3 regions of the Crossiella cryophila genome follow, and region 2 is predicted to be linked to each of the others. Evidence: riboswitches for the same ligand, from Rfam matches in the RefSeq annotation. Region 2 holds a riboswitch; each other region holds the start of a gene.
What was found. Region 2 has a riboswitch for thiamine pyrophosphate ahead of HNR67_RS00835 (thiamine ABC transporter substrate-binding protein). Riboswitches for the same ligand answer to the same signal wherever they lie in the genome.
Positions count from the first base shown of each region.

Region 1: it holds a riboswitch for thiamine pyrophosphate, as region 2 does, so the genes downstream of both, thiC (phosphomethylpyrimidine synthase ThiC) here and HNR67_RS00835 (thiamine ABC transporter substrate-binding protein) in region 2, are expected to answer to the same signal.
Region 3: it holds a riboswitch for thiamine pyrophosphate, as region 2 does, so the genes downstream of both, thiO (glycine oxidase ThiO) here and HNR67_RS00835 (thiamine ABC transporter substrate-binding protein) in region 2, are expected to answer to the same signal.

Region 1 is NZ_JACHMH010000001.1:1,645,023-1,654,969, reverse strand. It holds gene pssA (CDP-diacylglycerol--serine O-phosphatidyltransferase) at 1-552, shown strand, start outside; gene HNR67_RS07825 (AAA family ATPase) at 563-2,785, shown strand; gene HNR67_RS07820 (LytR C-terminal domain-containing protein) at 2,807-3,448, opposite strand; gene HNR67_RS07815 (DUF3263 domain-containing protein) at 3,495-3,827, opposite strand; gene HNR67_RS07810 (peptide deformylase) at 3,950-4,522, shown strand; gene HNR67_RS07805 (hypothetical protein) at 4,524-5,750, shown strand; gene HNR67_RS07800 (hypothetical protein) at 5,755-6,735, shown strand; gene HNR67_RS07795 (YncE family protein) at 6,758-7,687, shown strand; TPP riboswitch at 7,712-7,843, shown strand; gene thiC (phosphomethylpyrimidine synthase ThiC) at 7,835-9,487, shown strand; gene thiD (bifunctional hydroxymethylpyrimidine kinase/phosphomethylpyrimidine kinase) at 9,484-9,947, shown strand, end outside.
Region 2 is NZ_JACHMH010000001.1:184,864-194,810, forward strand. It holds gene HNR67_RS00815 (ABC transporter ATP-binding protein) at 1-663, shown strand, start outside; gene HNR67_RS00820 (ABC transporter permease) at 660-1,538, shown strand; gene HNR67_RS00825 (ABC transporter ATP-binding protein) at 1,539-2,570, opposite strand; gene HNR67_RS00830 (ABC transporter permease) at 2,570-4,165, opposite strand; gene HNR67_RS00835 (thiamine ABC transporter substrate-binding protein) at 4,141-5,148, opposite strand; TPP riboswitch at 5,193-5,305, opposite strand; gene HNR67_RS00840 (4a-hydroxytetrahydrobiopterin dehydratase) at 5,360-5,656, shown strand; gene HNR67_RS00845 (alkaline phosphatase PhoX) at 5,653-6,813, opposite strand; gene HNR67_RS00850 (NUDIX domain-containing protein) at 6,993-7,451, shown strand; gene HNR67_RS00855 (AfsR/SARP family transcriptional regulator) at 7,452-9,947, opposite strand, start outside.
Region 3 is NZ_JACHMH010000001.1:1,634,204-1,644,150, forward strand. It holds gene HNR67_RS07735 (extracellular solute-binding protein) at 1-996, opposite strand, end outside; gene HNR67_RS07740 (GntR family transcriptional regulator) at 1,221-1,973, shown strand; gene HNR67_RS07745 (MFS transporter) at 2,018-3,484, shown strand; gene HNR67_RS07750 (hypothetical protein) at 3,609-4,529, shown strand; gene HNR67_RS07755 (S1 family peptidase) at 4,886-6,010, shown strand; gene HNR67_RS07760 (S1 family peptidase) at 6,216-7,400, shown strand; gene thiE (thiamine phosphate synthase) at 7,516-8,169, opposite strand; TPP riboswitch at 8,215-8,326, shown strand; gene thiO (glycine oxidase ThiO) at 8,321-9,421, shown strand; gene thiS (sulfur carrier protein ThiS) at 9,418-9,618, shown strand; gene thiG (thiazole synthase) at 9,619-9,947, shown strand, end outside.

The sequences.
Region 1 (9,947 bases), 1.5 Mb from region 2:
GGCGCGCTGGTGGCGATGCTGCCGCTGGTGGTCTCGCTGGAGACCTACAAGGGCTGGTGGACCCACCCGGTCGCGCTCTACATCTGGATGGTCTTCATCGCGGGCCTGCTGATCAGCCGGGTGCCCACGCTCTCGCTGAAGACGGTCAAGGTCTCGCCGAAGGCCATCGCGCCGCTGCTGGCGCTGGTCTGCATCGCCGCCGCGATCGTGATCAACTACCCGTTCCTGCTGCTCGCGGTGGCCGCGATCGTGTACCTGGCGCACGTGCCGTACGCGATCTACCGCTACCACTGGCTGGCCGGTCACCCCGAGGCCTGGGACGTCCCGGCCAAGGAGCGGCGGGCCATCCGGCTCAGCAGCAGGCGGCTGGGCCTGCGCCCGCCGCTGCGCCGCCGGGTGGCTGGTGCGGCGGCCAAGGCGGTCCGGCGCGGCAGGCGCAATGCCGACGGCGAGCTGCTGACCCCGGATCGCCCGGACGGGCAGCGCGGCAACTGGCGACAGCTCGGGTTGCGCCGCACCGAACGCCGACGCCGGGACTCGCGGCCCGACTAGTGTCGTCAGCGTGATCACGCTGACCGTTCGGCACTCCCCGTCGGCCCTGGACACCCGCCGTGGCGTGGTGCGCCTGCACCCGGAGGTGCTGGACGCGCTCGGGCTGCGGGCCTGGGACGCGGTCCGGCTCACCGGCACCAGGGTGACCGCGGCGCTGGCCGCGGCCGCCGACGCGGGCGTGCCGACCGGCGTGCTGCTCACCGACGACATCACCATGTCCAACCTGGGCCTGACCGAGGGCTCGGAGGTGGTGGTGGCGCCGGTGCAGGTGGCCGCGGCCCGCTCGGTCACCGTGTCCGGGTCCCGGCTGGCCAGCACCGGGGTCGCGCCGGAGACGGTGCGGCTGGCGCTGATCGGCAAGGTCATCACCACCGGCGACGCGGTGTCGCTGCTGCCCCAGGACCTGGCCCCGCCGCCCGAGGCCGACGTCAGCACCGCCCGCCGGAAGCTGTCCCTGGCGATCGGGCTGACCTGGACCAACGAACTGCTCACCATCACCGCCACCGAACCCGACGGCGTGGTCGCGGTGCAGCCCTCCACCGTGGTCAGCTGGCGGGACGGCGCCCGCACCGGCGAACCACCCGCCGCGGCCCGGCCCGTGCTGCCCGCGCCGGTGGCCATCGCGCCGCCCGTGCCCGCCGCGCCGCCGGTGCCGGTGGCCGACCTGGTGGGTGCGCAGGACGCGGCCCGGCGGCTCACCGAATGGCTCGAACTCTCCTTCCGCCGCCCCGAACTGCTCGCTCGGCTCGGTGCCTCCGCCCGGCTCGGTGTGCTGGTCAGCGGGCCGGAAGGGGTCGGCAAGTCCACCCTGGTGCGCTCGGTGGCCGCCGCGGTGGAAGCCGAGGTGATCGAACTGATCGCGCCGAGTGCCGCCGCCCTGGAACCGGCCGCGGCCAGTCAGCGCGCGCACGACGCGATCAGCGCCGCGGTGGCCAAGGCCCGGCGCAGCACCCCGTGCGTGCTGCTCATCGCCGACATCGAGGCGCTGCTGCCTGCCAACGACCCGCCGCCGCTGGCCACCGTGGTGCTTGACGCGCTGCACGCCGCGGTGGACACCCCCGGCCTGGCCATCGTGGCCACCACCGCCTCGCCCGAGGGCACCCACCCCAAGCTGCGCGATCCCGACCTGGTCGACCGCGAGCTGACCGTGCCGCCGCCGGATGCCCGCACCCGCACCGAACTGCTGCGCGTGCTGCTCCGCGAGGCCCCGCTGGAGGACGGCGTCGACCTGGCCGTGGTCGCCGAACGCACCCCCGGTTTCGTGGTCGCCGACCTGGTCGCGCTGCGCCGGGACGCCGCGGTCCGGGCCGCGCTGCGGCAGCGGGAGACCGCCGAACCGCGGATCGGCCAGGAGGACCTGCTCGGCGCGGCGCAGACCGTGCGGCCGATCTCCATGTCCGCCTCCGACGCCCTGGCCACCGGCGGGCTGACCCTGGACGACGTCGGCGACATGACCGAGGTCAAGCAGGCGCTCACCGAATCGGTGCTGTGGCCGCTGCAGTACCCGGACTCCTTCGCCCGGCTCGGCGTGCAGCCCCCGCGCGGGGTGCTGCTCTACGGGCCGCCAGGGTGTGGCAAGACCTTCCTGGTGCGTGCGCTGGCCGGGTCAGGGCGGGTCAACGTCATGTCGGTCAAGGGCGCCGAGCTGATGGACAAGTGGGTCGGCGAGTCCGAACGCGCGGTCCGCGAACTGTTCCGCCGGGCCGCCGACGCCGCACCCACCCTGCTGTTCCTGGACGAGGTGGACGCGCTCGCGCCACGCCGCGGCCAGTCCTCGGACTCCGGGGTCGGCGACCGGGTGGTGGCCGCGCTGCTCACCGAACTCGACGGGGTCGAACCACTCAACGACGTGGTGATCATCGGCGCCACCAACCGGCCCGAACTCGTCGATCCGGCCCTGCTGCGGCCCGGCCGGCTGGAGCGCCTGGTCTACGTGCCGCCGCCGGACGCCGAAGCGCGCACCGAGATCCTCAAGTCGGCGGCCCGGCACACCCCGCTGACCGCCGAGGTCGACCTGAGCGCGCTGGCGCTGGAGCTGGACGGCTATTCCGCCGCCGACTGCGCCGCGCTGATCAGGGAGGCCGCGCTGACCGCGATGCGCGAGTCCCTGGACGCCGCCGAGGTCACCCCGGCGCACCTGGACAGCGCGCGCAAGGCGGTCCGCCCGTCCCTGGACCCGGTGCAGCTGGCCAACCTGGCCGCCTACGCCGACCGGCACCGCCAGGGCGGCTGAGCCGCGACCCGAGGGCGGCGGCTACTTGGCGTTGCCGCCGTCCTTGCCACCGCTACCCGCCTTGTACTCCCTGGTCACGATCATGATCAGGCCCGGCTTGGCGTCCTTGAGGCCATCGAACCGCGCCTCGGCCCGGATGCCGAAGTTCCTGGCCAGCGCCTTGGCCGCGGCTTCCTCGTCGGTGCCCGGCCGGTAGTAGACCGTGGTGGTCGGGATGATCCCGGAGGAGTAGTTGCCGACCTCGTCGACCGGATAGCCGGCGTTGCGCAGGTCCGTGGCGGCGTGATCGGCCAGGTTCTTGATGTTGGAGTTGTTGTAGACCCGGACCGCGGCCTTCGGCTGGGCCGGCGGCGGCTGCGCGCTGGTCACCGGCGGCGGCTGGGCCGAGGTGCTGGGCGGCGGCTCGCTGCTCGGCGTGGTGCTGGGCGGCGGCTCGGCGGAGCTGCTGGTCGGCGGCGCCGGTTCGCTGGAGGTGGTCGGCTGGGTCGGTTCGGCCGAGGTGGTGCTGGACGGCCCGGGTTGAGCGCCGTTCTGCGGATCCTCGGAGCCGTTGGCGAACAGGGTCACCACGCCCAGCACAAGTGCCACCGCCGCGACGCCTAGGGCCGCCAGCCCCGCGACCCGCAGTGGGCGGGATGCGCTGGACGGCTCCACCGAGCTCATGCATTGCCTCCGAGAACGCTGACTTCAGCAGTGGCGGAAAGATCTATCAGATCGGTTCGATGCCCAGCCGCCGAGCGGCCCTGGTGCGCTGCCTGCTGGCGCGCAACCGGCGCAGGCGCTTGATCAGCATCGGGTCGGCAGCCAGTGCGGCCGGTTTGTCGATCAGCGCGTTGAGCACCTGGTAGTAACGGGTGGCGGACATGTCGAAGATCTCGCGGATGGCCTGTTCCTTGGCGCCCGCGTACTTCCACCACTGACGCTCGAAGGCGAGCACCTCGTGGTCCCGCTCGGTCAGCCCGTCGGCAGGCGGCCGCCCGGCCTTCGCCGCCGGGTCGTTGTCCTGGTCACAGGACCGCGCCCTGACCTCTGCGGCGTCCATCCGGCTCCGATCGGCGAATCCCACGGCTGTCATTTCCGGTTAACTCATTACACCACGTAACCCTGACACAGGCTGGGGCACAGCCCGGCGCGTCCGACCGACACGCCGATAGGCTTTCCGGCATGGCCGTGCACCCCATCGTCATCGCCGGTAACCCCGTGCTGCACAACCCGACGCGCCCTGTCGAGCAGTTCGACGACGCGCTGCGCACCCTGATCGCCGACATGTACGAGACCATGGCCGCCTCCAACGGCGTCGGTCTCGCGGCCAACCAGATCGGGGTCGACCAGCGCCTGTTCGTCTACAACTGCCATGACGACGAGGGCAACTGGTTCAAGGGCGTCGTGGTCAACCCGGTGCTGGAGACCAGCGAGATCCCCGAGGGCATGCCCGATGAGGAAGACGACATCGAGGGCTGCCTGTCCGCCCCCGGCGAGGCATTCCCCACCGGCCGCGCCGACTGGGCCAAGGTCACCGGCTTCGACGGCGACGGCAACCCGATCGAGGTCGAGGGCAAGGGCTTCTTCGCCCGCTGCCTGCAACACGAGACCGACCACCTGGACGGCTACCTGTACCTGGACCGGCTGACCGGCAGGCACAAGCGCGCCGCGAAGAAGGCCCTCAAGGCCAACGGCTGGGGCGTGGACGGGCTGAGCTGGATGCCGGGCGAGGTCGAGGACCCGTTCGGGCACTGAGGTGGACTCCTTACCCTGCGGGCACATCGCCGTCGCGGCACAGCGCCGGATGTGCCCGCACCTGAACGCCGAGCACGACCAGGTCTACTACCGGCTGCTGACCGGGCGCGGGATGGACTACGACCTGGTGTGCCAGGACTGCGCCGGGCAGGCGGACCCGGCGGCCACGCTGACCGAGGTCTGCCTCGGCTGCGCGGAGGCGGTCGACGAGGACTGGTCCGACGTGCTCGGCTGGCGCGGCGAGCCGGAGATCCGGCTGCGCGATGCCGAGCTGACCGGCACCTGGACCAGCCGGGCGAGCGCGGCGGAACCGCTGAACCCGCGCTGTCTGGCCCCGCTGCCGGATGGCTGGCTGGCGCTGACCGCGCATGGCCTGGTCCACCTCGGCGCGACGGCCGACCGACCGGTAGCGGCCCGGATCGAACTGCCCGCCGAGACACCGCGGCAGTACCTCGACCGGGTCCACGGACCGGCGCTGCACACCGGGCCGGACGGGCGCTTCGCCGCGGTCGTCACCGACTACGGCCGGTACGGGACCGTGCTGGACCTGCGCACCGGCCGGGCGGTGCGGTCCCTGGACCGTGGTGCCTACCACGAGGAGACCACCCCCTTCCCGTTCGCCTTCCTGGACGCGGCCAGGGTGGTCACCGCCACCGGCTGGAACCGGCTGGAGATCATCGACCTCGGCACCGGCCAGTCGCTGGGCGGCGACGAACCCGCGTCCTACTTCCGCGGCGCCCTGACCCCCAACCCGTCGAGCACCCGGGTGCTCGACGACGGCTGGGTGTGGAGCCCGGTCGGCATGCCGCGAGCACTCGACGTCGGGGCCCTGCTGCGCGGCGAGGAGCACGAGGACCGGCTCACCTTCCGGGCCTACGCCTGGGACCAGCCGGTGGCCTGGGTGGATGAGGACGTCGTCGCGATTCAGCGCATTGGCCAGGACGACGAGGCGATGATCGACGGGGTGGAGCTGTACGACGCCCGGCGGGTCGTGCGGACCGGGATGTTCGCCGGTCCGGCCGGGCCGATGTGGGGCTTCGGCGGCCTGCTGCACGTCAGCGCGGCCGAGGGCTTCGAGGTCTGGGACCCCGTCGAGGGCGCCAGGGTCGGGCTGGTCGAGGGGTTCCGGCCGCAGGCGCACAACCCGGTGACCGGGGCGTTCGCCGAGCTGCGGGACGGCGTGCTGCGCACCGTGGCGGATATTCGCTGGCCCGCTGTCGGAGGATGAACGGGTGGACTACGCGATCCGGCACACCAACCGGCGACTGGCGCCATTGCCGGATGGCTGGCTGACCATCAACGAGGCCAACGACCACCTGGTCCGGCTGCGGGAGGACGGCACCGCGGAGGTGGTCGCCGACTTCGTGTCCTGGGAGCACACCGCGGAGCCACAGACCTTCATGGGCCGGGAGCGGGGCTTCGGGTTGCACACCTCGGCGGACGGCCGGTTCGCGGCGGTGACCGACGACTACGGCTGGCACGGGTCGCTGGTGGATCTGACGGCGGGGCACGAGGTGTTCGCGTTGTCCCGCGGCGAGGACTGGGACGTGCAGACCGTGCCGTTCGGGGTGGCCTTCCTGCCGGGGGACGTGCTCATCGCGCAGACCGACTGGAACCGCATCGACGCGTTCGCGCTGCCGAGCGGGGAACTGCTGACCGAGCGCGAGATCACCACCGAGTGGCCAAGGGACGGACCCGAGCCGGAGAACCACATCAGCGACTTCCACGGGTCGCTGCACCCCAGCCCGTCCGGGCGGTGGCTGCTGACCAACGGCTGGGTGTGGCACCCGTTCCCGCTGCCCGCGCTGATCGATGTGACGGCCTGGCTGGGTGGGCACACCCACGCGCCTGAGCGGTACCGCGGGCTGGACTACGCCGACGGCCTGTGGGACATGCCGGTGGCCTGGCTGGACGACGACACCGTCGCACTGCAACGCCTCAACCACCACGGCACCGCGACGCTGACCACCGAGCTGTACGACGCGCCCTCCGGTGAGAAGACCGGCGAGCTGCGCGGACTGGACGGGCCGATGTGGGCCTACCAGGGGAAACTGCATGTCAGCGGCACCGACGGGCTGGAGACCTGGGATCCGGCGACGGGGCAGCGGGTCGGGCTGGTGGCGGGCGTCCGGCCCACCGCGCACAACCCGGCGACCGGCGCGTTCGCCGAGCTGCGGGACGGCGTGCTGCACACCGTGGCGAATATTCACTAGCTCCCCCCGAGACCATCAGGACATGACTCTGGGGGAGAGCGCATACGCGACCCGGCACACCCGCAGGCGGCTGGCGCCGTTGCCGGATGGCTGGCTGACCATCAACGAGAGCAACGACCGCCTGATCCGGCTGTCCGGGTCCGGCGCGGCGGAGGTGGTCGCCGACTTCGGGTCCTGGGAGATCGACCCGGCGGACGAGACCGCCGCCCACGGCCGTGAGCGGGGTGTCGGGTTGCACACCTCGGCGGACGGGCGGTTCGCGGCGGTGACCGACGACTACGGCTGGCACGCGTCGGTGGTGGATCTGGCCGCTGGACGCGAGGTGTTCACGCTGCGCAGGGGCGAGGGCTGGGACTCCTGGACGGTGCCGTTCGGGGTGGCCTTCCTGCCGGGGAACTCGCTCATCGCGCAGACCGACTGGAACCGGATCGACGCGTTCAACCTGCCCAGCGGTGAACTGCTGACCGGGGACGAGCCCGGCTCGGACGGGGAAAGGCGGGACCGCAGCTTCGAGTACCTCGGCGCCCTGCACGCCAGTCCCACCGGGCGCTGGCTGATCGTCGACGGCTGGTTCTGGCATCCCGACACCTGGGACGTGCCGGTGGCGTGGCTGGATGAGGACACCGTGGCCGTCCAATGGCTGAACAGCCACAGCACCGCGGCGACGTTCACCGATCTGTTCCACGCGCCCACCGGGGAGCAGACCAAGCGGCTGTACGGGCTGCAGGGGCCGATGTGGGGCCACCAGGGCAAGTTGTACGTCAGCGGGTCGGCTGGACTGGAGACCTGGCACCCGGAATCCGGGCGGATCGAGGGCCTGGTGGCGGGCATCCGGCCCACCGCGCACAACCCGGCGACCGGCGGGTTCGCCGAGCTGGTCGACGGGACCCTGCGCACATTTCACCCGGCGAGCGGTGTGGTCAGCACGCCGATCGCTCACTATGGTGCCTAGAGGGCCCGTGCGGCCCACCACCACAACAAAACACGCGGGAGCTCGTACCGAAACGGGCTGAGAGGGCAGCTAGGTGTCGGCTTTTCGACCCTGGGGCTGTCGACCGCCTGAACCTGACCGGGTAATGCCGGCGTAGGGAGCTTTGCCATGACGGCACTTGCCGATCGGAATGTCCGTCCGACCGTCACCACCGGCCCGATCGAGGGGTCGAGCAAGGTCTACGTCGAGGGACCGGATGGGATCCAGGTGCCGTTCCGGCGCGTGGGGCTGTCCAACGGCGAACACCTCGACGTGTACGACACCTCCGGCCCGTACACCGACAGCACTGCCGCGATCGACGTGCACAGCGGACTGCCGAAGCTGCGCGCGGACTGGGTGGCCGCGCGGGAGCCGGTCAACGGCGCGGTGTCCCAGCTCGCCTACGCCAAGGCGGGCATCATCACCCCGGAGATGCAGTACATCGCCGTGCGCGAGGGCGTCGATGTGGAGCTGGTGCGCAGCGAGGTCGCCATCGGCCGGGCGGTCATCCCGCTCAACCGGTGCCACCCCGAGGCGGAGCCGATGATCATCGGGAAGAAGTTCCTGGTGAAGATCAACGCCAACATCGGCAACTCGGCCGTGTCCTCCTCCATCGAGGACGAGGTGGAGAAGATGGTGTGGGCGACCCGCTGGGGCGCCGACACCGTGATGGACCTCTCCACCGGCAAGCGGATCCACGAGACCCGTGAGTGGATCATGCGCAACTCGCCGGTGCCGATCGGCACGGTGCCGATCTACCAGGCCCTGGAAAAGGTCAACGGGGATCCGGCGCGGCTGTCCTGGGAGGTCTACCGGGACACCGTGATCGAGCAGTGCGAGCAGGGCGTGGACTACATGACCGTGCACGCGGGCGTGTTGCTGCGCTACGTGCCGCTGACCGCCAAGCGGGTCACCGGCATCGTCTCCCGGGGCGGGTCGATCATGGCCGCCTGGTGCCTCGCGCACCACAAGGAGAGCTTCCTCTACACCCACTTCGAGGAGCTGTGCCAGATCCTGCGGGCCTACGACGTCACCTTCTCCCTTGGTGACGGCCTGCGGCCGGGCTCGATCGCCGATGCCAACGACGAGGCCCAGTTCGCCGAGCTGCGCACGCTGGGCGAGCTGACCCACATCGCCCGCTCGCACGACGTGCAGGTGATGATCGAGGGTCCTGGGCACGTGCCGATGCACAAGATCAAGGAGAACGTGCGGCTGGAGGAGGAGCTGTGCGGTGAGGCGCCGTTCTACACCCTCGGCCCGCTGGCCACCGACATCGCGCCCGGCTACGACCACATCACCTCGGCCATCGGCGCGGCGCAGATCGCCTGGCACGGCACCGCGATGCTCTGCTACGTCACGCCCAAGGAGCACCTGGGCCTGCCCAACCGGGACGACGTGAAGGTCGGCGTGATCACCTACAAGATCGCCGCGCACTCCGCCGACCTGGCCAAGGGACACCCGAGGGCGCAGGAACGCGATGACGCGCTGTCCCAGGCGCGGTTCGAGTTCCGCTGGGTGGACCAGTTCAACCTGTCGCTGGACCCGGACACCGCCCGGTCCTTCCACGACGAGACCCTGCCAGCCGATGGGGCCAAGACCGCGCACTTCTGCTCGATGTGCGGGCCGAAGTTCTGCTCCATGAAGATCACTCAGGACGTGCGCAAGTACGCTGAGGAGCACGGACTTTCCTCAGTTGAGGCGATCGAGGCGGGTATGCGGGAGAAATCGGGCGAGTTTTCCGAGCAGGGCAACAAGGTCTACCTGCCTGTGGTGGACCGTTGACGGAACAGCACGCAGGAGCGCCGACCCCGCCGCGGGCACTGACCATCGCCGGTTCGGATTCCGGCGGCGGGGCCGGACTCCAGGCCGACCTGCGCACCTTCCTCGGGTGCGGGGTGCACGGCATGACCGCGATCACCGCGATCACCGTGCAGAACTCGCTCGGGGTGACCGGGATCGTGGAGATCCCGCCGGAGACGGTGGCCGCCCAGATCGAGGTGGTGGCCACCGATATCGGGGTGCAGGCGGCGAAAACGGGCATGCTGGCCAACGCGGAGATCATCACCGCCATCGCCAAGGCCTGCGACACGGTCGGCATCGGCCGGGACGGCCGCTCGCCGTTCGTGGTCGACCCGGTGGCCGCCTCCATGCACGGCGATCCGCTGTTGCGGGACAACGCGCTGGAGGCGTTCAAGCGGGAGCTGTTCCCGCGGGCCACGCTGGTCACGCCGAACCTGGACGA
Region 2 (9,947 bases):
CCGGGTTTCCACCCCTTCCTGACCGGCCGGGACAACCTGCGGCGGCTCGGCGCGGCCGAACCGCTGCTGGAGACCAGGGCGATCAAGGGCGCGGTGGCCGACGCGCTGGAGCGGGTGGGGCTCGCGCACGCCGCCGACCGCAAGTTCCGCGGCTACTCCCTCGGCATGAAGCAGCGCCTCGGCCTGGCCGCCGCACTGCTGGTGCCGCGTCGCCTGGTGATCCTGGACGAGCCGACCAACGGCATGGATCCCGCCGGTACCAGGGAGATCCGCAAGGTGATGGCGCAGCTGCACGCGGTTGGCACCACCGTGGTGGTGTCCTCGCACCTGCTCGCCGAGGTCGAGGCGACCTGCACGCACGTGGCCGTGCTGCACCAGGGCACCGTGGTCGGGCAGGGACCGCTGGCCGACCTGCTGGAGGCGGGCGCGCCCACGCTGACGGTGTCCACCCCGGACATCGCCGAAGCGGTGGAGGCGTTGCGCTCGGCCAAGATCCCCGCTCGCGCCGCCGACGGTGGCGTGCGGGTGGAGCTGACCGGCGCCGAGGCGCCGAAGGTGATCGAGACCCTGGTTCGGGCGGGGGTCTCGGTGCACGAGGCGCATCGGGAACGCACCGGTCTCGAGGAGCTGTTCGCCCGGCTCACCGAGGAGGACGGGGCATGACCGCCACACTCGCCGAACCGACTCCCGCGGCCACCCCGGTCGCGGTGTCCACCGGCCCCAAGCAAGCTTCCGCCTGGCGGCTCTACGCCTCCGAGCTGCGCTGGATCCTGCGCAGGCCGCGGACCATCGTCGCGCTGGTGCTGATGTCGCTGGTGCCGATCGCACTGGGCATCGGGGTCACCGTGATCGGTGGCAACATGCCGGGCCGAGGGCCTGGGATGATCATGGCCGCGGTGGGCAACGGGATGGTGCTGCCACTGGCCGCGCTGACCATCTCGATGACCATGCTGCTGCCGCTGGTGGCCACCATGTCCGCCGCGGACGCGCTGGCCGGCGAGGCATCGCACGGCACGTTGCGCGGACTGCTGATCGCCCCGGTGAGCCGGGTGCGGCTGGTCGCGGTGAAGGCCGCGGGCGTGGCCACCGTGATCGTGATCGCGGTGTCGCTGATCTCGCTGCTGGGCATGCTCACCGGGATCATCATCGTGGGCGGCACCGAGGTGGTCTCGATCTCCGGCACCACGCTGCCGATCGGGGAGGCCCTCGGCAAGATCGGCCTCGCCGCGGGCTGGGCCGCGTTCCAGATGATGGCGCTGGCCGCGATCGCACTGGCCGTCTCCGCGCTCACCGAACACCCGCTGGTGGTGCTGGCCGCCACCCTGGGCGGGCTGATCGTGGTGCAGGTGCTGGGCGCGATCCCCGGCATGGAGTGGCTGCAGCCGTACCTGCTGCCCAACGGCTGGACCGCGGTGGCCGACGTGCTGCGCGACCCGATGCCATGGGACGGACTGGTGGACAGCACCGCGAAGGCCGCCTGCTACCTGGTGATCGGGTTGTCGCTGACCTTCCTGCGTATGTCCACAAAGGACGGATGATCAGGCGGGCAGCACCGCGACCGCCTCGGGATCCAGGCGCAGCCGCACCGGATCCCCGGCGGGCGGTGCACCGAGGACCGGCCCGACCGCCTCGACCTCGCTGATCTCCGGGAGATCGGCGAGGTCGAGGCGTACCACCAGCCTGATGTGATCGGTGCGGTGCACCCGGCGCACGACCAGCCCGCGCAGTGGCCCGTCGGCGTCGGCGCGCAGCGCGGCCGCGCGCAGTCCGAGCCGGGCCGGGCCGTCCGGGAAGTCTTGGGCGGCAACGGATCCGACCGCGGATTCGGCAACGCCGTCGCGCACCAGGGCCGGGATCAGCGTGCCGCAGCCCAGGAAGCGGGCCACCTCGGTGTCCGCGGGCGCGCGCCAGACCGACTCGGGGGTGCCGAACTGGCGGATCCGCCCGGCCGACATCACCGCGACCCGATCGGCCAGGGTGAACGCCTCGTCGTGGTCGTGCGTGACCACCAGCGCGGTCGCGCCCGCCTTGCGCAGCAAGGTGGCCAGGTCCATCGCCAGCTGTTCGCGCAGGGCCCGGTCCAGTGCGGAGAGCGGTTCGTCCAGCAGCAGCAACCGCGGCCGGGGCGCCAGCGCGCGGGCCAGTGCCACCCGCTGCTGCTCGCCGCCGGAGAGTTCGGTGACCCGCCGCGGGCCGTAACCGCTGAGCCCCACCAGTTCCAGCAGCTCGTCGATGCGGACCCGCTGCTCGGCCCTTGGCACCCCGTGCATGCGCAGGCCGAAGGCGATGTTGCCCGCGACATCGCGGTGCGGGAAGAGCTGGCCGTCCTGGAAGACCAGGCCGAAACCACGCCGGTGCACCGGGATCGGGGCCAGGTCGTCGCCGTCCCAGGACACCGTGCCCGCGGTGGGTTGCTCGAGTCCGGCGATGGCCCGCAGCAGGGTGGACTTGCCGCAGCCGGACGGGCCGAGCAGGGCGAGCACCTCACCCTCCACAATGGACAGATCAACCCGGTCCACCGCGGTGGCCGCGCCGTAGTTGACGGTCAGGCCGTCGACGTTGAGACCCATCAGAACTCCCCGGTGCCGACTCTGAGCTTCTCGATCACCAGCACCGCCAGGCCGGTCACCACCATGAGCAAGGTGCAGGCCGCGTAGGCCATGGCCTCGTTGAGTTCGCCGGGCCGGGCGATCAGCCGGGCGATGGCCACCGGCAGCGTGGGCGCCTCCGGCCGGGCCAGGAAGCTGGTCGCGCCGAATTCGCCAAGTGCCACCACGAATCCGAACCCGGCGGCGGCCAGCATGGACCGCAGCGCCAGTGGCAGGTCCACCTCCCGCCAGACCCGGAACGGTCCGGCGCCCAGGGTGGCGGCGGCCTGGCGCAGCCGGTCGTCGACGGCCCGCAGCACCGGCAGCACCAGCCGCACCACCAGCGGGGTGACCACCAGCGCCTGGGCCAGCGGGACCAGCAGCGGCGAGGTGCGGAAGTCCCCTGGCAGGGCGTCCATGGTGACCAGGTAGCCGAAACCGACGGTCACCGCGGACACGCCCAGCGGCAGCATCAGCACCAGGTCCAGGGCCTCCCCCGCGCCGCGGCGGCGCACGCGGGAGAGCACGATCGCCGCCAGCAGGCCGATGACCAGCGCGAGCAGGGTGGCATCGCCTGCCGCACGCAGCGAGTTGAGCGCGGCCTCGAACCCGGACACGGCCAGCGTGCCCTGGGTGCCGCCGGTGGCCAGCGCCCGGTAGCCGTCGAAGCTCCAACCGTCCGCTGTGGACAGTGAGCGGAGCAGCAGGCCGAAGATCGGCACCAGCAGGGCCAGCACCACCAGGGCGGCGCCCGCGACCACGAACCACTCGCCGCCGCGCGGCCTGCGCAGGCTTTCCTCGGCCGCGCGCAGTTTGAGCTGGGCCTCCCGGCGGCGGCGCGCGACCGCGCCGATGACCAGGGCGGCGATCACCGCGGCGAGTTGCAGCAGGGACAGCGCGGCCGCGCCGGAGAGGTCGAGCAGGTTGACCGTGCGCAGGTAGATCTCGGTTTCCAGGGTGCGCAGCCGGGAGCCGCCCAGGATCAGCACCACACCGAATGCGGTGGAGCAGAACAGGAACACCACCGCGGCGGCCGAGCCGATGGCCGGGCCGAGCGCGGGCAGGGTGACGCTGAGGAAGGTGCGCCAGCGGGAGGCGCCCAGCGCGCGGGCGGCGTCCTCGGCCCTGCGGTCCAGGTGCGCCCACAGGCCGCCGACGGTGCGCGCGACCACGGCCACGTTGAAGAAGGCGTTGGCCAGCACGATGCCCAGCGCGCCGGCGTCACCGAGCACCGCGCGGAAGGCCAGGCCCACCACCACGGTCGGCAGCACGAACGGGATGGTGATGGCCAGCCGGACGAAGCCGCGGCCGCGCACCTGGCAGCGGGCGAGCAGGTAGGCCACCGGCATCCCGGCCAGCAGCGCGACCGCGGTGGCCGCGGCGGCCTGGCCGAGGGTGAAGGCGACCAGGTCCCAGGTGGCCGGGTCGGCGAGGGTCTTGCCGACCCCGGTCCGGCCAAGGCCGAGGCCGATGATCGCGGCCACCGGCCAGGCGAAGAAGACGGCCAGGAAACCCAGCGGCACCGCAGCCGCGGCCCCCAGGCCCAGCCGGGTCAGCCCTGAACGAGCTTGCGCCACTGCTCCACCCAGCGCTCCCGGCCTTCGGCGACCTTGGCCGCGGGCAGTGCGGCGGCCTGCCGCGGCTGCGGCGCGACCTGCTGCCACACCGCGGGCAGCGCCACGCCTTCCCGCGCCGGGTAGACGTACATCTGCTCGGCGACCTGGGCCTGGAACTTCTCCCCCAGCAGGAAGTCGACCAGCTTGCGCGCGGCCTCGGGCTGCTTGGCGCCCTTGAGCACGCCGGCGTACTCGACCTGGCGGTAGCAGGTGTCCAGCAGCGCCTTGGTCTTCGGCTTGCCGTCCTGGCCGACCTCGGCAGCCGGGGAGGAGGCGTAGGAGAGCACGATCGGCCGGTTTCCCTTGCCGCCCACCGAGAACTCCTGCTTGTAGGCGGTCTCCCAGCCGTTGACCACCTTGACCCCGTTGGCCTTCAACCGGTTCCAGTAGCCCGCCCAGCCGTCCTCGCCGAACTTGGCCACCGTGTTGAGCAGGAAGGCCAGGCCGGGTGAGGAGGTCGCCGGGTCGGAGACCACCAGCAGGTCCTTGTACTTCGGGTCGGCCAGCTCGTCCAGGGACTTCGGCTCGGCCAGGCCCTTCTGCGCGAAGTAGGCCAGGTCGACGTTCATGCACACATCGCCCAGGTCCACCGCGGACAGCGCGCCGGAGCCGTCGACGGCGTAGCGCTGCGGGCCCTTGGCCGCCTCCGGGCTCTGGTAGGGATCCAGCAGGCCGTTGTCGATGGCCCTGGAGGCGAAGGTGGAGTCCACGCCGAAGACCACGTCGCCGAGCGGGTTGGCCTTGGTGAGCACGAGCTGGTTGGTCAGCGCGCCCGCGTCGCCCAGCGCCCGCTGCTCCACGGTGATGCCGGTCTGCTTCTTGAACTCGGCGAACAGCCCCTCGCTCACCGCGAAGGACTCGTGCGTGAGCAGCACCACCTTGGTCTCGCCGGGTGGGGCCGGGGTGGCCCCGGAACCGCCGATCAGCGAGCAGCCGGTGAGCATGGCAAGGGTGGTGACCAGCGCGAACGCGGCCGTGGTGCGACGCAAAGTTCCTCCTGACGCAATCCCTACACCGGCATGATCCGGATCAGGTGCGGACGGTCGAGAGCTGACCGCTCTCCTCTCAGCCCGGCTACACCGGACTCCCGTGGCATCTAGGGGCATGACCTTACGCCGGGTCGCGCGGACGCACCCGCACGAGGACCATGAAGGCATGGCCGAACTGCTGAGCGACGACCAGATCCATGATCACCTGCAACGGCTGCCGCAGTGGCTGGCCGAGGGCCGCGAGCTGGTCCGCACGGTCGAACTGGACAGCTTCCCGCAGGCCATCCAGGTGGTGAACCGGGTGGCGGAGATCGCGGAGAACGACAACCACCACCCGGACATCGACATCCGCTGGCGCACCCTGACCTTCCGCTGTTCAACCCATTCCAAGGGCGGCATCACCACGCTGGACGCGGCCCTGGCGCAGGAGATCGACGGCGTGATCGAGGCGATCGCCGGTTAGGTCCGGAACGGCCCGGTGACCTCGTAGGTGATGCCACCACTGCTGGACCCGCTGGTGCCGCGCTGGGAGGAGAAGTAGAGCCGGTTGCCCGCCGGGCTGAACGCGGGCCCGGTGATCTCCGACCCGCTCTGCCCGCTGATCCGCAGGAACGGCGCGACCACCCCGGCCGGGGTGATGATGCAGATCTCCATGTTGCCGCCGTCCTCGGCCACGAACAGGTCCCCGCTGCTGGTCCCGGTGACGTTGTCCACCCCGGTCAGCGGCGCGGCGCCGCCGGTGACCAGGTTGTCGTCGTAGGTCAGGCTGATCGAGCTGGTGTCGGCGTTGTAGGCCCAGACCCGGTTGTCGCCCTTGGTGGTGAACCAGCAGGTGCCGCCGGCGTAGTAGCAGCCCTCGCCGCCGTTGAAGCGTTTCGCGCCGACGACCTGGTTGCGGGTCGCGGTCGGACTGCCGTCGACGTCGGAGACAACACCCCAGGTCACCGGCCCACTGGTCTGCGAACTGCCACCCTTGAGGATCTCCAGGGTGCCACTGGAGAGGTCGCCCCAGGTGGTGGGTTTGAAGCGATAGAAGCAGCCGTCCGAGACGTCCTCGGTGAGGTAGACGTAGCCGTGGTCGGGGTCGGCGGCGCAGGCCTCGTGCTTGAACCGGCCCATCGCGGGCCGTCGGATGGCGGCCTTGACGCCCCACGGGTCGGTCTCGTAGACGTAGCCGCGGTCGACCTCCTCGCAGGACAGCCAGGTGTTCCAGGGGGTGGCGCCCCCGGCACAGTTGACGTTGGTGTTGGCCAGCGTGCGATAAGCCCCGGTGATCTGGCCACTCGCGTTGAACTTGACCGCGCCGACCCCGCCGGTGCTGGAGACCTCGCTGTTGGAGACGTAGATCCAGCCACTGCCGTCGGTGAAACAGGCCCCGCCGTCCGGCGCCGGGTGCCAGGTGTAATTGGTCCCGGTCACCTTCTGCCCGGTCCGCGCGATGACCCGGCTGGTGAAGCCCTGCGGTAACTGGATGCCGTTGCCGTCCGCGGCCAGCAGTGGACCATACGGACTGGCCCCCGGCTGCGCCCCGTCGGCGAAGGCGTCCCGCCAGGCCGCCCCACCGAAGGCCGCGGCCGCGGCGCCGACCACGGCGACTCGCAGGAAGTTGCGTCGTTCCACGGTGAACTCCCGTCAGTTCGGGTGACACTCAGGAGTCTTGCGAGCGCCAAGGGTCACCGGTACGGGCAAAAGTCCGGTGAACGAAAGATGAAGTGCGGCAAAAGGATGAGCGCCGTCGAGCGACTGTCCACTGTGGACACAGGGGGACAGGCGCGCCGAGTTTGGCTATGGTCGTGGACGTGTCTGAACCCGAGCGTCAACTCGTCAGGCCCACTGTCCACGCGGTCGTCCTGCACGGCGACCGCCTACTGGTGCGGCGATCCAGTGATTCCCCGGAGGGCACCGGCTACGCCTTCATCGGCGGCCCGTGCGCACCGGGCGAGACCTTCGAGACCCGGCTGCGCCAGGCGATCGACGAGGAGACCACCACCCGGTTGGTCCAGTCCGAGTACCTGTTCGTGGTCGAGCACTTCAGCACCGAGGCGGACCAGCCCACCCACGCGGTCGAGCACTACCTGTGGGCCTCGGTGGACCGGGTCGCGGTGAGCAGCCGCACCCCCGGCCAGGACTACGAATGGCTGCCACTGGCCACCCTGGCCGAGTCCGACCTGGCCCCACACCCGGTCCGCGACCTGATCGCGGCAGGCAGACACCGGGACCCCCGGCACCTGGTGGTGCGGGACGGCGAACTGGCCTGATCAGTTCACGCACGGGCAGGCCCACCGGCGGTGCCAGTGCGGGGCCTCGGCCGACTCCCGGATGCCCAGCCGGTCGAAGACCTCCCTGGCCTCCCGCCAGGCCCGGTGCGCCGCGGGCTCGTCCCCGGCCGCCGCGTGCGCCGCGCCCACGTCGCGCAACGTCCTGGCCCGCCACACCGGCAGGCGCAGCTCGGCCCAGCCGGTCAGCGCCAGGTCCAGGTAGCGCAGGGCGGGTTCGACCTGGCCCTGGGCCAGGCGGCTCTCGCCAAGGGTGCGGTGCAGCAGGGCCAGGCCGAAGGTGTCGTGCAGGGACTGGCTGGTCTGGGCGGCGGTGAGCAGGGCGGCCTCGGCCTGTTCGGGGCGATGCTGGCGGATCCAGACCTTGGCCAGGGCCTGGGTGGTGTAGCAGCCGAGCAGGTCGTCGGCGACCGCGCTGACGATGCGGTGGCTGCGGCGGCAGTAGTCCTCGGCCTCGTCCCAGCGGTCGGCGGCGCGGTGCACCAGGCCGATGCCACGCAGGGCCAGGGCCTCGCCGCGCTCGTTGCCCGCGGCGCGGTAGGAGCTGGCGGCGGCGGTCAGGGTGTCGATGGCCTCGGGGTCCTCGCCGAGTTCGCGGTGGGCGTAGCCGATGCCGTACAGGGCGTGCGCGACGCCTTCCTCATCGCCGCTGGTGGCCAGCATGTCCCTGGCCCGGCGCAACGCGGGCAGCGCGGCGGCGTGGTCGGCGAGTTCGCGGCCGACCATGCCGATGCCGTTGAGCGCGACCGCCTCGCCCCTGGTGTCGCCGACCTCGGCGAAGAGCGCCCGCGCGGTGCGGAAGTGGGTGCGGGCCAGCTCGTAGCGGTCCCGTTTGTAGTGCAGCTGGCCCAGGCTGCACTCCAGCGCGGCCTCGCCCCTGCGGTGCCCGGTGCGGCGCAGTGCGCTGATCGCGGCCTCGTGCGTGCGGGCCCAGCCGTCGTAGCGGTTGCGCACCGCGAAGAAGCTGAACACCAGCGCCTCGGCCAGTGCCGCGGCCAGCTCGGCCAGGTCCAGTTCGGCCGCCCTGGACACCGCGGCCACCAGCGCGGCCTCCTCCTGCTCGAACCAGCGCTCGGCGCCGGTGATCCGCGGCCGGGGCTGGGTGCTCAGGTCGGTGTGGCAGAGCCGGGGCACCGCGGGCGGCAGTGGCTCGGCCAGCTCGTCCACCGCGGCCAGCAGCGCGGTCACCGCCCGGCGCACCGCCTCCCGCCGCTCCCCGGCGGTGTCCTCCAGTTCGGCGCGTTCCCTGGCGTGCAGCCGGACCAGGTCGTGCATCCGGTACCGCAGTGGCTCGGCCGGTTCGCTGCTGACCTCGATCAGCTGGGCGTCCACCAGCTGGTCGAGCACGTCCTCCGCGGTCTCCTCCGGCTCGCCCAGCAGCGGCGCGGCCAGCCAGCCCGGCAGGTTGCCGTAACCCAGCGCGCCCAGCAGCCGGTACGCCCGGCGGCTCGCCTCGTCCAGGCCCAGGTAGCTCACGGCCAGCCCGGTGCGCACGGCCAGGTCGCCGACGGACAGCTCGTCCAGCCGCCGCTGCTCGTCCCGCAACCGGCCAAGCAGCCGGGACACCGGCCAGTGCGGGCGGGCGGCCAGCTTCGCCCCGGTGATCCGGATCGCCAGCGGCAGGTACCCGCACAGCTGCGCCACCTCGGCCACCGCCGCGGTCTCCGCGTGCACCCGCTCCGCGCCCAGCAGCCGCGTGAACAGCTCCCGCGCGTCCACCGGCGGCAGCACGTCCAGCGCGACCCGGCGCACCCCCTCCAGCCCGGACATCCGGTGCCTGCTGGTCACCAGCACCAGGCAGTCCGCGCCGCCGGCCAGCAGCGGCCGGACCTGGCCTGCCGCGGCCGCGTCGTCGAGCACCACCAGCACCCGCCGCCCGGACAGCTCGGCCCGCCACAGCGCGACCCGCTCCCGCAGCCCCTCCGGGATCCGCTCCCCCGGCACCCGCAGCGCGCGCAGCAGCGCGTCCAGCACCTCCTCCGGCCCGAGCGAACCCAGTTCGACGAAGAGCTGCCCATCCGGATAGCGCGGGGCCAGCCGGTGCGCGGCCCGCACCGCCAGCGCGGTCTTGCCCACCCCGGTCGGCCCGTCCAGCCACCACACCGGCAGCACCCCGGAGTCCTGGCCGCCCACCGCGCACAGCCTGGTCAGCTCGGCGACGCGGCCGGTGAAGTCGGGCACGTCGCGCGGCAGGTGGTTGCGGCTGACCGGCGCGGGGGCAGCGGGCGCGGGCCGGGGTTCGGCGAGCAGTTCGCGGTGCAGGCGCTGTAGTTCCTGGCCGGGTTCCACGCCCAGTTCGGCCACGGTCAGCGCGCGGGCCTCGTGGAAGACCCGGAGTGCCTCGGCCCGCCGTCCGCTGTGGTGGAGCGCGGTCATCAGCTGGGCGCGCATCCGTTCCCGCAGCGGGTGCTCGGCCAGCAGCGCGGGCAGTTCGGTGACCAGTTCGGCGTGCCGGCCCAGCCGCAGGTCCGCGTCCAT
Region 3 (9,947 bases), 1.4 Mb from region 2:
CTTCAGGTAGTCCTTGGCCAGGTCGGCGTTCTTGCTGCCGGCCGGGACGGCCAGGTTGGACCCGCCCTGGAACACCGGCGCGGTGCTGCCGGCCTTCTTGCCAGGGATGGCGAAACCGCTGGTCAGGTTCTTGATCTCGGGGTTCTCCTTGGCCGCGGTGGCGACCTCCCACGGCAGGCCGACGATCATGCCGACCTTGCCCTTGCCGTACACACCGGCCTGCGGGGGCTTCTCCTCGTCGGCGTCCTTGGGCGCCTTGGTGCCGGAGACGTCCACCAGCTTCTTGTAGAACTCCAGCCCGGCCTTGGCCTCGGGGGTGTTCAGCGTGGCGGTGAACTTGGTGCCGTCCTGCTTGGCCACGTCACCGCCCTCGTCCCAGATGAAGGAGAGCAGGGTGTACCAGTTCTGCCCGGCCAGGTAGAGCGGCTGGAACTCCGGGTCGTCCTTGTTCGCCGCCTTGAGCTTCTCGATCGCGGTCAGCCACTCGGCCTGCGTGGTCGGCGGCGTGGTGATGCCCGCCTTCTCGAACAGGTCCTTGCGGTAGAGCACCAGCCGGTTGGCCGCGTAGAACGGCACCGCGTACTGCTTGCCGTCCCAGGCGCCGGAGGCCTTCAGGCCCGCGCCCCAGTTCGCCCCGCCCAGGTCCGCGGAGTTCGCGGTCAGGTCGGTGAGCACCTTCTGCTCGGCGAACTTCGGGGACTGGGTGTTGCCGATCTCGAGCACGTCCGGCGGAGTGGTGCCGGCCAGTGCGGTGTTCAGCTTGTCCTGGATGCCGGTCCACTGCTGGACCTCGTACTTCACCTTGACGCCCGGGTGGGCCGCCTCGAACTCCTTGTGCAGCTCATCCGTCAGGGCTGTCGGCGCGGAGCCGCTCATCAGCCACACGACGAGTTCCTTGCTACCCCCCTGGCCCGAGTTGCCACCCGAACCGGCACAACCAGACACCGTGAGTGCCGCTGCCACAGCACTCACAGCTACCTTTGTCCAGCGCTTCACCATCGCCGCCCTTCTGAGCCCGGCCGTACCGTGTCACGCTGGCCGGGCGCGCTGAAGTGGTGTAGACCAATGCGCTGAAGAGTGGTCCGGACCACATGTCCTGTCAAGACAGTTGCGAAGACGTTGTAAAGACGTTCCGAGGGCTGAGCGGCCTCGTTATCCGGGCTAAGGGCATGCTTGGACCACTAGAAAGGTATGGGGGCGCCAATGCCGAGGAGGAGGACATGCTGGACGTGACGTCGGCTGAGGCGGGCGTGAACCCGCGCACCCAGCGGGAGCCGAAGTACTGGGGACTGAAGCGACACCTGCTCGACCTGCTGCGGTCGCTGCCGCCGGGTTCGCCGATCCCGACCGAGCGCTCGCTGGCCGCGGACTTCGACGTGTCCCGCACGACGGTTCGGCAAGCGCTTGCCGAGCTGACCGTGGAGGGCAGGCTGCTCCGGGTGCAGGGCAAAGGCACCTTCGCGGCCGCGCCCAAGGTCGCGCAACGACTGCAACTCAGCTCGTACACCGAGGACATGCGGGCCCAGGGCCGCCAGCCGGCCTCCAGGCTGCTGGAGGCCAGCGAACAGCCTGCCGAGGCCGAACTGGCCCGGATGCTGGGCGTGCGGCCGGGGGCCAAGGTGCTCCGGCTGCGGCGGCTGCGGCTGGCCGACGGCGAGCCGATGGCCATCGAGCTGACCCACCTCGCACTGGGCCGGTTCCGCGGGCTGCGGCGCTACATCGGCGCTGGTGGGTCGCTGTACCAGGTGCTGCGCGAGCGGTTCGGGGTGGAGATGGGGCACGCGGACGAGACCATCGAGACCGCGCTGGCCACCCCGGAGGAGGCGGAGCTGCTCGGCGCCGACATCGGGCTGCCGATGCTGCTGCTGTCCCGGCACTCCTTCGACACCGACAACAAGCCGGTGGAGTGGGTGCGCTCGATCTACCGGGGCGACCGGTACAAGTTCGTCGCCCGTTTGAACCCTCCCGGCTGAGCCGGGGCCGGCATTGTGCGGTCAAGGGCCACTTCGGGCGCACAATGCCGGGCATGGAATGGAACAGCAGGCAGGCCCGCGCTGTCCTGGCCACCACCATCCTCGGCTCGGGGATGGCGATGCTGGACGGCACCATCGTCAACGTGGCCCTGCCCGCGATCGGCCGCGAGTTCGGGGCCTCGGTGTCCGGGCTGCAGTGGATCCTGGACGGCTACCTGCTGGCACTGGCCGCGCTGATCCTCATCGCGGGCGCGCTGGGCGACCGCTACGGCCGCCGCCGGGTGTTCCTGATCGGCGTGGTCTGGTTCGGACTGGCCTCGCTGCTGTGCGGGGTCGCGGTCAACACTGAGCTGTTGGTGCTGGCCAGGGTGTTGCAGGGGGTCGGGGGAGCGCTGCTCACGCCCGGTTCGCTGGCCATCCTGCAGGCCAGCTTCCCGCGTGAGCTGCGGGCCAGGGCGATCGGCGCCTGGTCCGGGCTGGGCGGGCTGGCCGCGGTGTTCGGACCGCTGCTGGGCGGGCTGCTGGTGCAGGCCGGGTCCTGGCGGCTGGCCTTCCTGATCAACCTGCCACTGGCCGCGGCCTGCGTCTGGCTGGCGGTCAAGTACGTGCCGGAGTCCTCTTCGGGTGAACACGAACGAGTGGACTTCCTCGGCTCGGCCATTGGCGCGCTCGGCCTGGCCGGGATCACCGCGGCCCTGGTGGAGGGTCCGGCCAGGGGCCTGACCGATCCGCTGGTGCTCGGCTGCCTGCTCGTCGGCCTGACCGGGATGACGGTCTTCGTGCTGCTGCAGGTCCGCGGCAGGCACCCGCTGGTCCCGCCCGCGATGTTCGCCAACCGGACGTTCGTGCTGGCCAACGGCCTGACCTTCCTGGTCTACGCGGCGCTGGGCGGGGTGATGATGCTGCTGGTGCTCCAGCTCCAGGTCTCCCTGCACTACAGCCCGACCGCGGCCGGCCTGGCCGGACTGCCCATCTCGCTGATCATGCTGGTCTTCTCCGCCCGCTCCGGCAGGCTGGCCCAGCGCTTCGGCCCCCGCCTGCAACTGATCATCGGACCACTGCTGGTGGCGGCGGGCATCCTGCTGTTGCGGCTGGTCGTGCCAGGTGCGAGCTACGTCTTCGGGGTGCTGCCGGGGGTGCTGCTCTTCGGCATCGGACTGGCACTGGCGGTGGCCCCGGTGACCGCGACCGTGCTGGCCGCCGCGCCGGACGCGCACGCCGGAGCGGCCTCCGGGGTGAACAACGCGGTGGCCCGCACCGGCGGCCTGCTCGCGGTCGCGGTGCTGCCCGCGCTGGCCGGGCTGCACGGCACCGAGTACGCCGACCCGGCCGCGCTCACCGCCGGCTGGCAGGTCGTGCTGCTGGTCTGCGCCGGACTGTGCGCGGCCGGTGGCCTCTTCGCCATCGGCATCGACAACCGGGTGCTGGCGGCGGAGAAGCCCGCGGACTGCCTCAGCTGCGGGGTGGACGCTCCGCCAACGCATGCCAACACCGCGTCACAAAACGCGTGATTCTACTGTGGACTGTCCATTAAGGACATTGTGTCTGTCCTCACCATGTGGCAACCCAAGGAGTGTCCGGCCCGTCGTCAACGTTGGAAGGAAGTAACCGGGAACAGCTAGGCGCAAGGGAAAGATGAGCGGCGAGGAGAAGCGGAACCGTCCGGATGTCACCTTCACCCAGGTGATCGCAGGCGCGCTCGCGGCGGTGACCGCGGCCGCGCTGGGTGCGCAACTCGGGGTGGCGGGCACCATCATCGGGGCCGCGGTGGCCAGTGTGGTGAGCACCGTGGGCAGTGCGCTGTACCAGCACTCCCTCGAACGCAGCCGGGCCGCGGCCAAGGCCCTGCGCACCGCGGCCGCACCCACCGCGCTGGCCACCGCCGCACTGGCCGCCCAGGCCGCCGAGCGAACCGACCGGGAGGGCCCGGCCGAGGTCACGCCCCCGGCCAAGCCCGGCCTGGACGCGGAGACCGTCCTGCTGGCCAAGCCCGGCTCACCCGCGGCGACCGCCCACCTGGCCCAGCCCGGTCCGCAGGGCGAGACCGTGCACCTGCCCAAGTCCGGCCCCGGCGTCGACCCGGACGCCGAGACCGTCGTCCTGCGCAGGCCCGACCCCGCCGTCGACGAGCGCGAGGCCGCCCCCGAGCCGGAGCGGCGGCCCTGGTTCCGCCGCTGGCAGGTGGTGGCCGCGGTGACCGCGCTGGTCTTCGCCCTTGGCATGGGCGCCGTGCTGGCCATAGAGCTGGCCACCGGCTCGCCGCTGTCCGGCAAGGACAACGGCGGCCGGACCACCGTCGGCGAGCTGTTCGGACCGGGTGACCGGAAACCGACGCCGACCCCGGGCAACCCAACGCCGTCCAGCTCCGTCTCCACTACCGAGAGCACCACGACGTCCGAGCCTCCGACCAGTTCCAGCCAGGTTCCGCCGACCAGCACCTCGTCCCCGCCGCCGAGCACGACGTCCGGCTCTCCCCCCACGACGACCTCGCCCCCGCCGCCGAGCAGCGCGGCGCGCTCCACCACGGGCACGCAGCCCACGCGGACCACGCCCTGATCATCCGTTGGTCAGAACGGCCCAGTCTCGTTACTGCATGTCGCCCACTACCGAGGTCGTGATGTGACACGACACGCCCACGTATGGCCCAGAGCCGACACGTGTTCCTCCTTTCGGCGGATGCCTCGGGTAGGTCTGTGTCTTTAACGTCCCCCAAAAGTGATTCGCGATGACGCACAGTCACTAATGGTCACTGGCGGAGAGGACGGTCCGATGGACCACTCGTTCCCGGTCATGCAACCGATGGCGTCCCGCCGGTGGCCCCACGCTCGTTGAGTTCGACCCCCCACGGGCCGTCGCCCTTGCACCCCCTGCCAACGACGGCCCGGTGTCTCACCAACACGAGAGGGCTACGAATGAAGATCGCAGTCGCAGCACGCGCCGCCGGCGTGGCGTTGCTGGCCACCGGAGCGGTCGTCGTGGGCACCCTGCCCGCCGCGGCGGAGGGTTTCGCCTCCCCCGAGATGCTGCAGGCCATGCAGCGTGACCTCGGTCTGACCGCCGAACAGGCGGTTGACCGGGTGAACAGCGAGAACAAGGCAGCACAGATCGAGAACTCGGTGCGCGAGGCCGTCGGCGCCGCGTTCGCCGGCGCGCACTTCGACGCGGGCAGCGCCAAGCTGGTGGTCAGCGTGACCGACGCGGCCAAGGCCGCCGCGGTCGAGGCCGCCGGTGCCACCGCCAAGGTCGTCGCCCGCGGCGTGGCCGCCCTGGACGGCGTGAAGTCCGCGCTGGACGCGGCCGAGGCCAAGGCCCCGGCCGGGGTGACCGGCTGGTACGTCGACGTCAAGAACAACAACGTGGTGGTCAACGTGCAGCCCGGCGCGACGCAGGCCGCCCGTGCGCACCTGGCCACGCTGCCGGACGCCTCCGCGATCAAGGTCGTGGAGACCGACGAGGCCCCCACCCCGCTGTATGACGTGCGTGGTGGCGACGCCTACTACATGGGCGGCGGCCGCTGCTCGATCGGCTTCTCGGTGCAGGGCGGCTTCGTCACCGCCGGGCACTGCGGCCGGCCGGGCACCGCGACCCAGGGCTTCAACCGGGTCGCCCAGGGCACCTACCGCGGCTCGACCTTCCCGGGCAACGGCGACTTCGCCTGGGTGGCCACCAACGCGAACTGGACCCCGCGGGGCGTGGTGAACCGCTACAGCGGCACGACCACCGTCCGGGTCACCGGCTCGGCCGAGTCCGCGGTCGGCGCGGCCATCTGCCGCTCCGGCTCCACCACCGGCTGGCGCTGCGGCACCGTCCAGGCCAAGAACCAGACCGTGCGCTACCCCCAGGGCGCGGTGACCGGCATGACCCGCACCAACGCCTGCGCCGAGCCGGGTGACTCCGGTGGCTCGTGGCTCAGCGGCACCAACGCCCAGGGTGTGACCTCGGGTGGCTCGGGCAACTGCTCCTCCGGCGGCACCACCTTCTTCCAGCCGGTGAACGAGATCCTCAGCGCGTACGGGCTCCGGCTCGTCACGAGCTGACCGTAAGGGTGAGGTGGGCCGGCGCCCTGCAAGCCGACCCACTCGCACCCGCCGGAAGGCGCCCGCGGGATCCCTGCCCCGCGGGCGCCTTTCACTTCGAATTCTTCGAAACACGGTCATTCGACCCTGGGCAAACTCACAATCCGTCGCTAACTTTCCCCCGTCTGGCCTAGTCAAGTGGCCCGATAGAGGGAAGGGCGTTCGGATGAAGCGACGTTCCGTAACTAGTCTGGCCGCGGTGGCCCTGCTGGCCGGTGGCCTGCTCACGATCGGTGCGCAGTCCGCCTCGGCCCTGCCCGGCGACCTGACCGCGGCGATGGGCCGCGATCTCGGCCTCAGCCCCGCGCAGGCAGGCGAGCGCCTGCACCGGGAGCGGCTGGCCGGGCGGATCGCCGCCGGACTCCGGGACCGCCTCGGCGCCCGGTTCGCCGGCTCCTGGTTCGACCCCGGCACCGGCACCGCGGTCGTCGGCGTGACCGAGCCCGCCGCGCTGGCCGCCGTGCGTGCCACCGGCGCCACCGCCCGCCTGCACCGCCACTCGCTGGCCGAGCTGGAGCAGGCCAAGGCCGTCCTGGACGCCCGGCAGGCCCCGCGCGAGGTCACCAGCTTCTACGTGGACGAGCCCGGCAACCGGCTCGTGCTCACCGCGACCCCCGGCGGCCGGGCCGCCGCCGAGCGCTTCGCCTCGGGCACCCAGGGCGTGCGGGTGGTGGAGAGCGCCGCCGCGGCCACCCCGACCGGCGACCTTTCCGGCGGCGGCGCGATCTACATGAGCGGCGCGGCCGGTGGGCGCTGCTCGGCCGGGTTCACCGCGACCACCGCCGACGGTCAGCCCCGGCTGCTCACCGCCGGGCACTGCGCGGACGGCGGCAGCCTGGTCAACGCGCTGGGCAACGTCAAGATCGGCGACTTCAGCCGGGTCAACTGGAAGGACCAGAACGACTTCGCCGAGGTGACCGTGGACCCGGCGTCCGGCTGGACGCTGCTGCCCCAGGTCAGCACGCACGACGGCGGGGCGGTGACGATCAAGGGGTCCACCGAGGCCGCGGTCGGCGCGAGCCTGTGCAAGTCCGGTTCCACGAGTAGGTGGACCTGCGGCGTGGTCACCGCGCGCAATGTTACTGTCAAGTACGGTCAGATCGACGGCTCCGCGATCACCGTGCGCGGCCTGGTGCAGCACAACGCCTGCGTCGAGCCGGGCGACTCCGGCGGGTCCAACGTCTCCGGCGACCAGGCCCAGGGCATCACCAGCGGCGCCAAGCTCTACGACGCCAACGGTGACGGCCGCAACGAGAGCTGCCTTGCCAAGCGTGGTGAGGAGTCGGTGTCCTGGTACCAGCCGGTCAACGAGGCGCTCAAGGTCTACCGGCTGACCCTGGCCACCGGCTGAGGCTTCCCGGCGCGCGGTGTGTTGTCAGCCCCCCGACCGCACCGCACCGGGTTGGTAAGACGACAGCGGCGTTCCCGCCTTTCCGGCGGGAACGCCGCGGTCGTCAGGTCGGCGCTCAGCCGAGCCGGGCCTTCAACCGGGCGGCCGCGGCCTCCGGGTCCGCCGCCTCGGTGAGCACCCGGACCACCACGATCCGGTCCGCCCCGGCGTCCAGGACCTCGGGCAGCCGGGTCTCGTCGATGCCGCCGATGGCGAACCAGGGCCGCTCGTGCCCGGCGGCCGCGGTGTGTCGCACCAGGTCCAGGCCCGGCGCTGGACGACCGGGTTTGGTCGGGGTCGGCCAGCACGGGCCGGTGCAGAAGTAGTCCACGCCCGGCTCGATCGCCGCCGCGTCGGCCTGCGCGGGGTCGTGCGTGGAGCGGCCGATCACCACCTGCTCGCCGACGATCCGCCTGGCCAGTGGCACCGGCAGGTCGTCCTGGCCGAGGTGCAGCACATCGGCCCCTGCGGCCAGCGCCACATCGGCCCGGTCGTTCACCGCGAGCAGCACATCGTGCTTGGCGCAGGCGGCGGCGAAGACCTCCAGCAGCCGCAACTCCTCGGCGGCCTCCAGTCCCTTCTCCCGCAACTGCACGATGTCCACCCCACCGGCCAGCGCGGCGTCCAGGAAGGCAGGCAGGTCGCCGCGTTCGCGACGGCCGTCGGTGCACAGGTACAGCCGCGCCGCACGCAGCCGCTGGCGAATCTGATCTCCGTCGAGTCCGGGCACGGTATGCGAGCCTATGCGCCCTCAGTCCCGGCTGCTACGGTGGAAATCGGTCCGCACGGGAGCCCGGGAGAGCACTGGGCTGAGAGGGAGTCCGCTGACTCCGACCGTCGAACCTGATCCGGGTCATGCCGGCGCAGGGAGCGTGAGATTCGTGTCGAAGGCAGTCGTCGTCGTGGGTGGCGGCGTCATCGGTCTGTCCATCGCCTGGCGAGCCGCCGCGGCCGGATTCCGGGTCAGGGTGGTCGATCCGGCGCCGGGTTCCGGCTCCTCCTGGGTGGCCGGCGGCATGCTCGCCCCGGTCACCGAGGCCTGGCCGGGGGAGGAGGACGTGCTCGCGCTGGGCGCGGCCTCGCTGCGCCGCTGGCCGGAATTCGCCGCCCGGCTACAGGCCGAGGCAGGCCGGGATCCCGGCCTGCACACCGCGGGCACCCTGGCCGTCGGGGTGGACGCGGCCGACCGGGACGAGCTGGCCAGGCTGGCCGAGTACCTGACCTCGCTGGGCCGGGAGGTGCACCAGCTCACCGGCAGGGAACTGCGCGGGCTGGAACCCTCGCTCGGCCCGGCCGTGCGCGGCGGGCTGAACGTGCCCGGCGACCTGTCCGTGGACAACCGGCTGTTCCTGGCCGCACTGCGCGCGGCCTGCGCGGCCAATGGCGTCGAGTTCATCGCGGTTGCGGCCGCGGAGACCTTACCCGGCAAGGTGCTGCTGGACAACGGGTCTATTTTGGACAGTGAGGTGACGGTGCTCGCGGCCGGCGCCTGGAGCGCCCGGCTCCACCCCGGGCTGGCCGGGCTGATCCGCCCGGTGAAGGGCGAGATCCTGCGGCTGCGGCACCGCCGCGGCGCGCTGCCGCCGCCCACCCGCACCGTGCGCGGCTCGGTGCGTGGCAAGCCGATCTACCTGGTTCCCCGGCCGGACAACGGTCTGGTGCTCGGCGCGACCCAGTACGAGGCCGGATTCGACACCGACGTGGTGGCCGGTGGCGTGCGTGATCTGCTGCTGCACGCCGAGGAACTCATGCCGTCCATCGCCGAGTACGCGCTGGTCGAGACCGCCGCGGGCCTGCGGCCGGGCAGCATGGACAACCTGCCGCTGCTCGGCTGGCTGGAACCCGGCCTGCTGGTGGCGGCCGGGCATCACCGCAACGGCGTGCTGCTCGCCCCGGTCACCGCCGAGGTCGTGCTGGACCTGTTGGCGGACAAGGAGATCACCCCCGAAGCGAAGGCAGCCGACCCCGGGAGGAGCAGATGAAGGTACGGGTCAACGGCAACGACCACCAGCTGGCCGAGAGCGCCACGGTGGCCGAGGTGCTGACCCTGTTGGCCGCACCCAGCACGGGAATCGCGGTCGCCCTCGACGGCGCCGTGGTGCCCCGCGCGAGCTGGGCGGAGACCAGGTTGCGCGAGGGTTCGGTCGTGGAAGTGCTCACTGCGGTACAGGGAGGTTGAGTGGACGACCAGCTGGTGATCGCCGAACACGAGTTCGGCTCAAGACTGGTGATGGGCACCGGCGGCGCGCAGAACCTGTCCATCCTGGAGCAGGCCCTGGTGACCTCCGGCACGGAGCTGACCACGGTGGCCATGCGCAGGCTGGACAGCGAGGGCGGCACCGGCGTGCTGGAGTTGTTGCGGCGCCTGGGCATCCGCCCACTGCCCAACACCGCGGGCTGTAAGAGCGCGGCCGAGGCGGTGCTCACCGCGCGGCTGGCCAGGGAGGCCCTGGAGACCCGCTGGGTCAAGGTCGAGGTGGTCGCCGACGACCAGACCCTGCTGCCGGA